DNA from 3 places in the Arthrobacter woluwensis genome. Region 3 is predicted to be linked to each of the others. Evidence: predicted binding sites of a transcription regulator. Region 3 holds the regulator's gene; each other region holds the start of a gene.

Region 1 (4,486 bases), 950 kb from region 3:
CCGCGACCGCTTCCCGGACCGCCCCGGCCGGCGAGTCAGACCCAGGGCGGAACGAGTCAGGCACAGGGCGGAAGCGGCGGGGATCCCGTCGCGCCACGGTCCAGGTGACACGGCTGGACGTGGCCGTCGGCCAGTCGATCGTGCTGCCGTCGGCGAAGGCTCCGCGTGCGCAGCCGTCCCCACCAGCCCCTGGCCGTCCGGCCCCCGGAGGAGCCACCGCCGGAGGCACGACCACTGGTGGGCCATCCGCTGGAGACCCGGCCGAAGGGGACGCGACGCCGGATTCCGTGCGAACCGCTCAGCAGACTGCCGCGGCGTCACCGGTGGCCTCCACTCCGGGGGTGTCCACTCCGAAGGCCTCGGGGCGGAAGGGCATCCCGGGAAGGGATCCTGCCCGACAAGGCCGCCGAAGACCTGGACGCGGCCTGGGGCGGATCGACGGGCAATCCCGAACGGGACGACTGGCTGAAGGAACAGCGGCCTCCCCACTGGGACTGACGGTCGCAGCGCGCCGGCGCTCCACGTGGGGGTGTGATCCAAGCATGTTCCACGCAGTTTCATGGTCTGCGAACTCATCGGACCAGCACGAAGGACAGACGGCCCTGCCGCTGCACTCCGGCAAGCGCCCTCGACTGCGACGGCGTCGCTCCGACCACCACCAGGCCCGGTGATTCCTCGGTTCCGAGCCATGAGCCGGAACCTTTCTCCCCTTGTCCGATCCAGAGAACGGCGACCCGGCGCGCCAGAAGCCGCGAGCCCTGGTCCTCGGGATCCCGTGCTGCCTCCGGGCCGGGCTCGGGGCTGAAGACCACGTCGATGAGCTGTCCCGGACTCAGAATGCGCAAGGACGACGGATCGGCCATCCGGAGAGGCACAGCAGTGGTGCCGGGCGGAGTTCCTGCGAGGAGTCCGGGCCCGGTGAGCGAGGTGTCATTGAGTGCCTGACCCCGGCGCAGGGGTGTGGCCAACCGACGGCCCAGGAGGGCCGTCGGGTCCCGGTAGCTGCCCGGGGGAACCGCTGAGGGTGGCAGTTGCACCGTGGTGAGCTGGGTTCGTTCCAGCGTGGCCCCGGCCGGAAGATCAGCCGAGGCGGCCACCACCGACGTGCGTTGGGCAGGCCCGGGAGTGAGCTGGTACACCGCGAGACTTGCCGCGGCGGCGAGACTGGCGGCCGCGAGAAAACGGCGGTGCCGGATGGCCCAGGAACGGACTCGACGCGGGGCGGAGATGCGGCGTGGGCCTGACGGTGGATTCCTCATACACCGAGGCTAGGGAGCGGAGGGGCTCCCGACGGTGGGGAAATCCTCTATGTGGACAGACGGGGATGCTCCCGGGTTCCGTTAGGGGAGAGTCTCCCCTGTGGAAGGCGCCCGGGAGCGCCGGTCAGTTGCCGCTGCTGGCGGGCGCCGCCGCAGGGGCGGAGGAGCTGGAGGCCGTGGAGGACGCCGAGGAGGCGGCCGGGACGGTGCTCTGCGAGGAGGAACCGCGGGAGTCGGTCCGGTAGAAACCGGAACCCTTGAAGACCACGCCAACGCTGTTGAATTTCTTGCGCAGAGTTCCGCCGCACTCGGGGCACGTGGTCAGGGAGTTGTCACTGAATGACTGGACGATCTCGAAATCGTGGCCGCAGTCCTTGCAGGCATACGCATAAGTCGGCACGGATTCTCCTCAGTTCTCTGGGTCCTGAACGGATACGGATTAGCACTGTCAGGTTCCGAGTGCCAATTCTATCAAAGAGGTCAACGCACGGACGGTGGATTCACTTCCCGAACGCCCGCCACTGGCGCTCCGTCACGGCGGCGTCCACGGGGCGGTCGAGCGGGCCGACGGTGAAGGAGCCCTCCGGGACCAGCTCCGGCTCGAAGACCAGTGCCGCCATCGGAACGGCATGCCCGGTGTCCGCCAGCGTCGCCAGGAAACGATCGTAGTAACCGCCGCCCTGCCCCAGTCGGTTACCCGCTGCATCCACGGCGGTCGCGGGCAGAAGCATCACGTCGAGCCCAGGGCCGTCCGCAGCGAACAGCTCCTGAAAGCCAAGCCCTGGACCCACGGGTTCGTCGACCGGGGCGAGGGCACTGCGCCGGACCTCGATGCCGGGATGCCAGCGGACCCACTCCATCAGGTGCCCGGGAAGGCAGACCGGGACCAGGACCGTACACCCCCGGTCGTGGAGGGCGTGGAGCAGTGCGGCGGTGGGTGGTTCGACGGCGGCGTTCAGGTAGCACGCCACGCTGGGAGCGGACGACGAGTCCGCGGGCAGCACCGTGGAGAGCCAGGCCGAGGCCTGCTCGGCGAAGGCCGCACTCAGGCGTGCGGCGTCGTCGTCGGTGCGGAGAGCGGCGTCCGCACGCCGTCGGGTGCGCTGCGCGGATCGGAATTCCGCTTTTGCTGCTGGCATGGATAAAACCGTCATTCTGTCGCAGGAAAACCCGGGAGGATGGACTGGTGACTGTATCGGCTAGATTAGTCCTGTGACCGAACAGAAGCAGATCCGTAAAGCCGTCATCCCGGCCGCAGGCCTGGGAACCCGATTCCTGCCGGCCACAAAGGCCATGCCCAAGGAAATGCTGCCGGTGGTGGATAAGCCGGCCATTCAATATGTGGTGGAAGAAGCGTCCAGCGTCGGCCTGGATGACATTCTGATGATCACGGGCCGCAGCAAGCGGGCCCTGGAGGACCACTTCGACCGCGTCCCGTCCCTGGAAGCGACGCTGGAGGCCAAGGGCGACGCCCGCAAGCTCTCCGCCATCCAGGAGTCCACGAATCTCGCGGACATCCACTACCTCCGGCAGGGCGACCCCCTCGGCCTGGGCCACGCGGTGCTGCGTGCCCAGCAGCACGTGGGTCAGGAGCCTTTCGCCGTGCTCCTCGGCGACGACCTGATCGACGCCCGCGATGAACTGCTGTCCACCATGATGAAGGTGCAGCAGAAGACCGGCGGTTCCGTGATCGCCCTCATCGAGGTTGAACCGGACCAGATCAGCGCGTACGGCTGCGCCGACATCTCCCCGGTGGAGGGCGAGGACTTCGTCCGCGTCAGCCAGCTGGTCGAGAAACCGTCCGTCGAGGAGGCCCCGTCCAACCTCGCCGTGATCGGCCGTTACGTGCTGCATCCCGCCGTGTTCGACGTCCTGGCTCACACCGAGCCCGGCCGTGGCGGCGAGATCCAGCTGACCGATGCCCTGCAGACGCTCGCCGCCGGCGACGGCGAAGGGTACGGCGTCTACGGTGTGATCTTCCGCGGCCGCCGCTATGACACCGGGGACAAGCTGAGCTACCTCAAGGCCGTGATCCAGCTGGCTTCGGAAAGTGAGGACCTCGGTCCTGACCTCCGCACCTGGCTCGGCGAGTTCACCTCCGCTCTCTGACGCCGCCGCCGGTGCGTCAGGTTCCGTACTGGCCCGTCACCCTGGAACACGGTGACATCGTCCTCAGGCCCATCCGGCAGAAGGACCGTGTCGAGTGGACGACGGTCCGTCAGCGCAACAGGGACTGGCTGCAGCCCTGGGAGGCGAGCAACCCGAATCCGGGCGGCCGTCTGCCCAGCTACCGGGAGATGGTCAGCTCGCTCAGAACGCAGGCGCGTCAGGGCAGTGCGCTGCCCTTCGTGATCACCGAGCGCCGGCCGGGCCTGGCGGCTCCCGCGATCGTTGGTCAGCTGACCGTCTCCAACATCATGTGGGGGTCGGCCATGATGGCGAGCATCGGCTACTGGGTGGATCAGGACCGCGCGGGCCGGGGCATCGTGCCGACCGCGGTGGCTCTCGCGACGGACTTCTGTTTCGAGGAACTCGGCCTGCACCGGATGGAGATCAACATCCGTCCGGAGAACACCCCGAGTCTGCGGGTGGTGGAGAAGCTCGGCTTCCGGCCGGAAGGGCTGCGCCCGGCGTTTCTCCACATCAACGGCGAATGGGCGGATCATCTCAGCTTCGCTTTGACAGCCGACGAGGTACCCGGTGGTGTCCTGAACCGCTGGCTCACCAGCAGATGAGATCACGTCGCCGTCATTTCCTGGCGAGTTGGGCGACACACTAGGTCAAATGGTCAGGCGGGTGGTGACCACCCCCTAACGTGAAGACTGTGGATTTCCCCATGAGCAGCTCAGTGGTCCTGGTGGCTGCTGTCGCGTTCTGGCTCCTGGGGATCGCTCCATCCCTGCTGAAGCGCCGCGTCCGGGTCCGGACCGTGGAAGTGGAGGGGGAGGAGCATCCCGCTCACTTGTCAGTGGCAAGGATCGGGCCCACGGTGACAGTGCAGGACGGCAGCGAGGAGGAAGAGACCGTGCCCATGGAGAATCCAGGCCAGCAAGATCTCTCGGTGAACCCTGTCCGCCGTCCCAGGATCAAGAAGGGACGGGCATCGCTCGCGCTGCTCGGCGCCGTCTCCCTGGTCGCCGTCCCGGTGACAGCTGTCCTCACGCTGTTCTCGGTCGTCGCGCCGAGCGCACCCCTGCTGTGCCTGTTCGTGACCGCGGCATGCGTCG
Region 2 (4,486 bases), 980 kb from region 3:
CCTCGGCAGCGGCGCGACCGCGTATGACGTGTTCCAGGGGGACTTGTGGCTCGGGCGGACGCACCGGGACGCGTTCTTCTCTCCGGCGGTGGACCTGGCTTCGGGCCGGACGTTCTCCGTGGTGCCGATCTCCTCTGCGGGAGTCCGCGGGCCGGCCACTCGGGTCACACTCGCGTGATTCGGTGCCCTGATGCGCTGTTCGCGGGCACGGCGACCCGTGGACAGCGCGTCAGGGCCGGCCCGTCGTTTCGGACCGGGTGCCGGGCCCGCCGTCCGCCCGCTCAGCCCCGTTCGACCGGTTCCACCACGATCACCACGCGGTCCTGGCCGATCCTGGTCAGGACCAGCGTGGCGTGGTTCCCGCCCTTGCGCGGCTTGCCCGGCAGGAGGAGCTTCCGGAGTTCCTCGGGCGTGACGGCGGTGCCGCGCTTCTTGATGTCGAGGCTGCTCACGTCGTGGGCCTTGACCCAGTTCCGGAGCGCCTTGACGTTGTACGGCATGGTCTCGAGGATGCGGTAGCTCCGAGCGAACGGCGTTGCAAGAGCCTGCTCACTTGCAAGGTAGGCGATCTGGGGATCGAGGAAGTGTGCCCCGACCTGTTCCGCCAGGTCCGAGACGAGTCCGGCACGGATGACGGCCCCATCTGGTTCGTGGAGGAAGCCCTCCACCGGGCCGGTCTGCGCCTCCGGGCTCTCGCCGAACTCCGTCCCGGAGGTGAGCTCCACCCGGCCCGCGGGTGTCATCAGGAGCGCCGAGCGCCGGACGCCCTCCCGCGCGAGGGTGTTGAACCAGAGGGTGACCTCCGTGACGTCGCCGTCCACGGACACCCACTCGGCCTCGCAGCCCGCCGGGATCGATTCGTGGGGCATGCCCGGGCCGAACTTCACGCCCACGGCCTTCCCCTCCGCGGCGAGGCGCTCCACGAAGGACAGGGGAGGGGAGAACGCTTCGGGGTCCCACAGCCTGGCCGAGCCGGACGTAGAGACCTCCCGGCGCGCGGGATCCAGCCACACGCCGTCGTACTCCGCCAGGTCCAGCGTGGTGGCGTCCGTGTGCAGCACGCGCGCCTCCGGGAAGGACCGCAGGTTCACGGCGGCGCAGGCGGCGGTCTCCTCGTCCCGCTCGACGGCGGTGACGTCGAGGTCCAGGGACGCCAGGGCCAGCGCGTCGGAGCCGAGGCCGCAGCCGAGGTCGATCACGCGCGCCACTCCGGCCCGGCGGTACCGTTCGGCGTGCAAGGCCGCGACATTGAGCCGCGTGGCCTGTTCCAGCCCGGCCTGGGTGAAGAGCATGTCCTGCGCGAACGGCCCGAACTTCGCCTCGGCCTTCGCCCGCAGCCGGCTCTGGGTCAGCAGGGCGGCGACCAGGGCCGGATCATGTCCCTCTTTACGGAGCCGGAGGTTCTGCGCCAGAGCGTCCTTCTCGGAGTAAGGTTCCAGTGAGTTCAGCAGGGAGAAGGCCTCGGCAGTGAGCAGGGGCGCGATCTGGCCGTCGGGGGTGGGCATGGTTCCAGCCTAGTGCGCGGGCCGACGGCGGAAGAGCAGGGAGCGGAGCGGGCGTCCAGCCATGGCCGGTAGGCTGGCAGTATGAGCGCCCACCAGCCCAGATCATCCGCCTCGAGCTCCCGGAAGGTGCTGGTGGCCCTGCTCGGCGAGTATTCGCGGGCCCTGCTGATCGTGGGTGTCGTGGTGCTCCTGGTGGCCTTCGCCGTCCTGGGCGTGCTGTGGGTCCTCGACACGTTCAATGCCGCCGTGTACTCCGTGGACGGCAAGAACATCGCCGACGCCACCGAGGAAGCGAAGGGTTTGCGGGAGATCTACTCGCCGGTACGTGCCGGGGCCTGGGTGGTCCTCATCCTCGCCGCCGTGTTCGCCGCGCTCGGCGCCGTCGGTCTCTATCTCAACCGGGACAACCGTCCCAAGGGCCAGGATCCGGAGCAGGGCGACCTGGGCGTCGAGGACATCCTCGACTGACCGTGTCCCGGCGTAGCGCCGAACGTAGCGCCGAACGTCGAGGCGGATGTGTTCCGCCGATGACGAATAGTTGGCACTCGCCTTGACCGAGTGCTAACGCATCCCTACAGTTGCTATTAGCACTCGTACCCCTCGGGTGCTAAGCCCAAGGTTGCTGCCGGCACCGCGACGACGGTTGGCACCGCGGCTGAAGACGTAAGAAATCTCATGCAAAGGAGAGATCGTGTCGGTCTCCATCAAGCCTCTTGAGGATCGTATTGTCATCCGCCAGCTCGCCGCTGAAGTGACCACCGCTTCCGGCCTGGTCATCCCGGACTCCGCTCAGGAGAAGCCGCAGGAAGGCGAAGTCGTGGCCGTTGGCCCCGGCCGCGTGGACGACAATGGCAACCGTGTTCCGATCGACGTTGCCGTGGGCGATGTCGTGCTGTACTCCAAGTACGGCGGCACCGAGGTCAAGGCCGGCGGTGAGGAGTACCTCGTGCTGTCCTCCCGCGATGTCCTGGCGATCATCGTCAAGTAACGCCCCTACAGCTCATGTAGCGCAGATCCCCGCACCATGACCGGGTGCCCGGCCTGGCCGGTGCTCCCTGTCGGTGACGGGGATCTGCTCTTGAAAGGACACTCATGGCAAAGCAACTGGCGTTCGACGACGCCGCACGCCGCGCGCTCGAGGCCGGTATCGACAAGCTGGCCAACACGGTCAAGGTCACCCTCGGCCCGCGCGGCCGCAACGTCGTGCTGGACAAGAAGTGGGGCGCCCCCACCATCACGAACGATGGTGTGACCATCGCCCGTGAAGTCGAACTGGACGACCCGTACGAGAACCTTGGCGCACAGCTCGCCAAGGAGGTCGCCACCAAGACCAACGACGTGGCCGGCGATGGCACCACCACCGCCACCGTCCTGGCCCAGGCCCTCGTCAAGGAAGGCCTCCGCAACGTGGCCGCCGGCGCAGCCCCGGGCGAGATCAAGCGTGGCATCGAGACCGCGGTGGAAGCCGTGGCCGACCGCCTCCTGGAGAACGCCCGCGAAGTGGAGGGCAACCACGTCGCGAACGTGGCCGCCATCTCCGCGCAGTCCGAGGAGATCGGCGAGCTGCTCGCCGAGGCCTTCGGCAAGGTCGGCAAGGATGGTGTCATCACCATCGAAGAGTCCTCCACCACCCAGACCGAACTGGTCCTCACCGAGGGCATGCAGTTCGACAAGGGTTACCTGTCCCCGTACTTCATCACAGACCAGGATCGCCAGGAGGCCGTCCTGGAGGACGCCTTCATCCTGATCAACCAGGGCAAGATCTCCAGCCTTCAGGACCTGCTTCCCCTGCTGGAGAAGACCCTGCAGGCCAACAAGCCGCTCTTCGTGATCGCTGAGGACGTCGACGGCGAGGCTCTGTCCACGCTGATCGTCAACCGCCTGCGCGGCACCCTGAACGTGGTCGCCGTCAAGGCTCCGGGCTTCGGCGATCGCCGCAAGGCCATGCTGCAGGACATCGCGATCCTGACCGGCGCCCAGGTCATCTCCCCGGAGCTGGGCCTGAGCCTGGACCAGGTGGGCCTCGAGGTGCTCGGCACCGCCCGTCGCATCACGGTCACCAAGGACTCCACCACGATCGTTGACGGCGCCGGCACGGCCGACGACGTCGCCTCGCGGGTGGCTCAGCTGCGTGCCGAGCTGGAGCGCACGGACTCCGAGTGGGACCGTGAGAAGCTCCAGGAGCGTCTGGCGAAGCTCGCCGGCGGCATCGGCGTCATCAAGGTCGGCGCCGCCACCGAGGTGGAGCTCAAGGAGAAGAAGCACCGCATCGAGGACGCCGTGTCCTCCACGCGTGCCGCTCTCGAAGAGGGCATCGTCTCCGGCGGTGGTTCCGCTCTGATCCACGCTCTCAAGGCGCTGGATGAGAGCCCGGCCGTCGCCGCCCTGCAGGGTGACGCCGCCGCTGCGGTGGGCATCGTCCGCCGCGCTCTGGCCCAGCCGCTGCGCTGGATCGCCCAGAACGCCGGATTCGACGGCTTCGTGGTGGTCTCCAAGGTCTCCGAGCTGGAGAACAACCACGGCTTCAACGCCAAGACCGGCGAGTACCAGAACCTCATCGAGGCCGGCGTCATTGACCCGGTCAAGGTGACCCGTTCGGCTCTGCGCAACGCGGCCTCCATCGCCGCGCTCGTTCTGACCACGGAGACCCTGGTCGCCGAGAAGCCCTCCGACGAGGACGAGCACGCAGGTCACCAGCACTGACCCGTCTCTGACACGGAAAGGCCCGGATCCCCCCAATGGATCCGGGCCTTTCGTGTTTTCAGGGCAGGCTCGGCGCCGGCGGCCGGACTCAGCGGCCGGGTGTGGCGCTCGGATATAGCTCCATTTCAGGCCGGTGGAAGTCGACCAGATCAGGGTCTTGTTCAACGAGTGCGTCTTCAAAGGGGTCCCATCCGTACTTCGCCACGAAGTTTGCCTCGTTGGAGGTGATGGGTACCAGCCAGACAATTGCAATGTCGCCGTCATCGCCGGGGTACGTC
Region 3 (4,486 bases):
CCGGTCGAGAGAGCCGGCGGGGGCGAAGAAGACCGGGTTGCTCATGGCTCAGAGGTTGCCGAACTTGTCGCGGAGCTTGGCGAACATCCCGCCGCTGCTGGCGAGCCTGCCTTCGGTGAACTCCTCCTCGCGGAGACCGGCGAGCTTGCGGAGGAGCTCTTCCTGTTCGGCGTCGAGCTTCGTCGGGGTCTCCACCTGGATGCGGACCTTCAGATCGCCACGGCCGTATCCGCGCAGGTGTGTGACGCCCAGCTCGTGAAGGGTGATCACCTCGCCGGACTGCGTGCCGGGCTTGATGGTGATCGACTGCGGCCCGTCGAAAGTCTCCAGCTCGACGTCGGTGCCGAGGGCGGCCGCGGTCATGGGGACCTTGAGAGCCGCGTGCAGGTCGTCGCCGTCGCGCGTGTAGGTCTTGTCCGGGTTCACCTTCACCTGGACGTACAGATCGCCCGAAGGGCCACCGGCGATGCCGGCTTCACCGTGGCCGGAGAGCTGGATCCGGGTCCCGGTGCTCACGCCCGCGGGGATCTTGATGGACAGCGAACGATGCGAACGCACCCGGCCCTGGCCGTTGCACTCATTGCACGGATCCTTGATGACGGTGCCGAAACCCTGGCAGCTGGGGCACGTGGCGGCCGTCATGACCTGGCCCAGGATGGAGCGCATGGGGCGCTGCACCTGACCGGCGCCGTGGCAGATGTCGCAGCGCTCCGGACTCGTGCCCGGCTGGCAGCAGCTCCCGTCACAGGTCTCGCACACCACGGCCGTCTCCAGCTCGAGCGTCTTCTCCACGCCGAACACGGCGTCCTTGAGATCGATCCGGACCTCGACCAGCGCGTCCTGACCTCGCCGCACACGGGAGGCCGGGCCGCCGGCCGCGCCGCCGCCACCGAAGAAGGTGTCGAAGATGTCCTGGAAGGCGAAGCCGGAGCCGGAGTACCCGCCGAAGCCGTTGTCGGTGCCGTTCTCATTGCCCGTGGTGTCGTAGACCCTGCGCTTCTCGGGATCCGAGAGGACCTCATAGGCGTGCGTCACGGCCTTGAACTGCTCGGCGGCGTCATCCGCGGAGTTGACGTCCGGGTGGAGGGTCCGCGCGAGCTTGCGGTAGGCCTTCTTGATCTCCTCGCCGCTGGCGTCGCGCGGGACTCCGAGGACTTCATAGTGACTGCTCACGTGTGTGTACTTCTCTTCCTCTGTTGGGTGACTTGCTGTGGCGTCGGGCGACCGGTGAGGTCACCCCGCCAGAATCCGTGAAAGATAGCGTGCGACGGCGCGCACCGCCGCCATGGAGGACGGGTAGTCCATGCGCGTGGGGCCGAGGACGCCCACCTTCGAGGCGGAGCCCTTGCCATAGCCGGTGGCCACCACCGAGGTGCCCGCGAGTTCGTCGAACGGGTTCTCGCGCCCGATGCTGATGGCCACGCCGTGCTGATCCTGGTGCATCTCGGTCAGGAGCCGCAGCATGACCACCTGCTCCTCGAGAGCCTCCAGCACCGGCCCGATGCTCAGCGGGAAGTCCATCGTCGCGCGGGCGAGATTCGCGGTGCCCGCCAGGACGATCCGGTCTTCGGCGCTCGAATCGAGCAGGGAGAGCAGCGCCGCGGCGAGGACGGCGGCCGGCTGCTGCAGGCCGGGCGTCACCGTCGCGGTCAGGACCGGGACGGTCTCCCGGAGGGTGTCGAGCGGCTGGTTCGCGCACCCCGCCAGGAACATCGTCCTCAGCACGGCGACGTCCGACTCGGCCAGGACCTGACCGAGGTCCACCACGCGCTGGTCCACCGATCCCGTGTCGGTGATGAGCACGAGCAGCACCTGCGAACCGCCGAGCGCGACGACCTCCAGGTGCCGCAACCGGGCCTGGCTGGCCTTGGGATACTGCACCACGGCCACCTGGCGGGTCAGCTGGGACAGCAGGCGGGCCGAACGCTCCAGCACGTCATCGAGATCAGAGGCGCTGTCCAGGAACGAGTGGATCGCGCGGCGTTCTGCGGCGGACAACGGCTTGACCGAGGCGAGCTGGTCCACGAAGAGCCGGTATCCCTTGTCCGTGGGAATACGGCCGGCGCTCGTGTGCGGGGCCGCGATCAGCCCCTCCTCCTCGAGTGCCGCCATGTCATTGCGGATGGTCGCGCTGGACACGCCCAGCTGATGGCGCTCGACCAGGACCTTGGATCCCACGGGCTCGCGGTAGTGGACGTAGTCCTCCACGATCGCGCGCAGGACTTCGAGACGACGAGGATCACTCACTCGGCCACCTCCACATGCTCTTGCTCTTCGGCGTTTCTCTTAGCACTCTACCTCTCTAAGTGCTAATTCTAGTATGCCTGCCCCGGACCCGGGACATCACCAGGCGGAGAACAGCAGGAGGCTTCATGTCCATCCATTCCTGGGGACCTCAGGACCTCAGCGCACCCGCCAAGAAGCAGCTGCGCGAAGTGCCGGTGGAGCGGGGCATGGTCCTCGAAGAAGTGCAGACGGGCTGGGTCGGCGCCGTGACGCGCGTGGAGAAGTCCGGCGGGATGCACATCCTCAGCCTCGAGGACCGCCGGGGCAAGGAGCGTTCCTTCCAGCTCGGGTTCGGATTCCTCCTGGACGGCGAAGCGGTCAAGGTCGTCCCGCCACGGGCCGCCCCACCGGCCCAGCAGGGACCGCGCCGGACCGCCAGTGGGTCGCTCCACGTCGACACGAAGGCCCGCACGGCCCTCGCCAGCCGGATCTGGGTGGAAGGCAAGCACGACGCCGAACTCGTCGAGCGCGTCTGGGGCGACGACCTGAGGGTGGAGGGCATCGTCGTCGAACCTTTGCACGGCATCGACGATCTGGAAGCGGCTGTGGCGGCCTTCGCTCCCGGCCCCGGCCGCAAGCTCGGCATCCTGGTCGATCACCTGGTGCCCGGTTCGAAAGAACAGCGGATCGTCGACGCCCTGATGCGCAAGCCGGGCGTCAGTGGGAACGTCCTGGTGGTGGGCCATCCGTACGTCGACGTGTGGCAGGCCATCAAACCCCAGACGCTCGGCATCCCGGCCTGGCCACAGATCCCCCGTGGCACGGACTGGAAGACCGGCATTCTTCAGGCCTTCGGCTGGCCTCATGCCACGGCCGAGGACATCGGCCTGGGCTGGCAGAAACTGCTCTCCACGGTCCGAAGCTACGCTGACCTGGAACCGAGCCTCCTGGGGCGTGTCGAGGAGGTCATCGATTTCCTCACGGCCTGACCTCCCAGCCACTATGCTGAGTAGGAAACGCCGTCACAGGCCCTGCCTGTGATCCGGAACTATCTCAGGAGTAAGTGCTGTGTCTGACGCATCCGGTCCGAAGCCCCAGGGAGCATCCTCCCCGGGTGATCAGCCGCGCTCCGCGTCCGGCATGAACGGCGGCCCGGCCCAGAACAACCCCGCACAGAGCAATCCAGGCCAGAACAACCCGGGTCAGACGCCCGGCGAGCACCCGTACACGGGCGCCAGCGCCGTGCCGGAGCCCCTGAGTTCCAGCGAGGACCGACAATGGGCCATGCTGGCCCATTTCGGCGGCATCCTCGGCTTCATCCCCTCGCTCCTGATCTACCTGATCTTCAAGGACCGCGGGCCCTTCACGGCCCAGGAGTCGAAGGAAGCCCTCAACTTCACCCTGCCGCCCACATTGGTGGCGGTCGTGGCGAACATCCTGAGCCTCATCCCCTGGATCGGCGGGATCTTCGCGGTCATCGCGGCCCTGATCTGGATCGCCCTCACCGTGTTCTCCGTGATCGCGGGCATCCACGTCAACCGGGGCCAGCCGTACCGCTACAAGTACAACCTGCGGCTCCTCAAGTAGCCGAAAGGCGGAACCCCGCGAAGGGGTTCCGCCTTTTTCATGCCCTGAAGGCCTTCGGGTGCTGGACGCCCCTGCTGATCGAGCCGGGTCAGTCCGGCAGCAGACGGCGCACGACGGCGTCGGCCAGGAGGCGGCCCCGCAGGCTCAGCCGCACGGTGCCCTTGAAGGCGGCCTGGGGGTCGATCAGTCCGTCCGCGATCAGGCCCGCGACGGCGGTGCGCCCCTCGGCGTGGAGCGCCGAGGTGGGCAGGCCCTCAGCCAGCCGGACGCGCAGGAGGACGTCCTCGAGGTAGCGCGTGCCGCCGTCGAGCACTTCCTTGCCCGCGGCAGGTGAGACGCCATCGCCCAGGCGCTGTGCGTACGCGCGTGGGTGTTTGACGTTCCACCAGCGGACCCCTCCGACGTGCGAGTGGGCGCCGGGACCGATCCCCCACCAGTCGTCGCCTCGCCAGTACGCGAGGTTGTGGCGGCACTCCTGGCCCGGTTCGCGCGCCCAGTTGCTGACCTCGTACCAGTCGAAGCCGGCCGCGGCGAGGCGCTGCTCGGCGAGTTCGTACTTGTCCGCATGGTCGTCGTCGTCCACATCGGGGACTTGGCCGCGCCGGATCTGGGCTGCGAGCTTCGTGCCGTCCTCGATGATGAGGGCGTAGGCGCTCAGGTGGTCGGGTTCGCA

What was found. The regulator HrcA, encoded in region 3, represses chaperone genes, less so after heat shock. The targets are predictions, from matches to a motif close to TTNGCACTCGNNNNNNNCGAGTGCNAA.
Region 1: QFZ52_RS11225 (FmdB family zinc ribbon protein) is a predicted target of HrcA. The motif match lies at 1,699-1,725, and genes of this name have one in related genera.
Region 2: groES (co-chaperone GroES) is a predicted target of HrcA. The motif match lies at 2,044-2,070, and genes of this name have one in related genera.

What each region holds. Positions count from the first base shown of each region.
Region 1 covers NZ_JAUSXR010000001.1:2,462,380-2,466,865, reverse strand. The annotation lists gene cpaB (Flp pilus assembly protein CpaB) at 573-1,259, opposite strand; gene QFZ52_RS11225 (FmdB family zinc ribbon protein) at 1,384-1,659, opposite strand; gene QFZ52_RS11220 (5-formyltetrahydrofolate cyclo-ligase) at 1,760-2,398, opposite strand; gene galU (UTP--glucose-1-phosphate uridylyltransferase GalU) at 2,472-3,368, shown strand; gene QFZ52_RS11210 (GNAT family N-acetyltransferase) at 3,380-3,994, shown strand; gene QFZ52_RS11205 (hypothetical protein) at 4,096-4,486, shown strand, end outside.
Region 2 covers NZ_JAUSXR010000001.1:2,499,052-2,503,537, reverse strand. The annotation lists gene QFZ52_RS11390 (endo-beta-N-acetylglucosaminidase) at 1-178, shown strand, start outside; gene QFZ52_RS11385 (class I SAM-dependent methyltransferase) at 282-1,505, opposite strand; gene QFZ52_RS11380 (hypothetical protein) at 1,587-1,973, shown strand; gene groES (co-chaperone GroES) at 2,197-2,493, shown strand; gene groL (chaperonin GroEL) at 2,598-4,208, shown strand; gene QFZ52_RS11365 (suppressor of fused domain protein) at 4,297-4,486, opposite strand, start outside.
Region 3 covers NZ_JAUSXR010000001.1:1,515,105-1,519,590, reverse strand. The annotation lists gene QFZ52_RS06765 (16S rRNA (uracil(1498)-N(3))-methyltransferase) at 1-45, opposite strand, end outside; gene dnaJ (molecular chaperone DnaJ) at 49-1,173, opposite strand; gene hrcA (heat-inducible transcriptional repressor HrcA) at 1,234-2,247, opposite strand; gene QFZ52_RS06750 (DUF3097 domain-containing protein) at 2,373-3,215, shown strand; gene QFZ52_RS06745 (DUF4870 domain-containing protein) at 3,367-3,813, shown strand; gene hemW (radical SAM family heme chaperone HemW) at 3,902-4,486, opposite strand, start outside.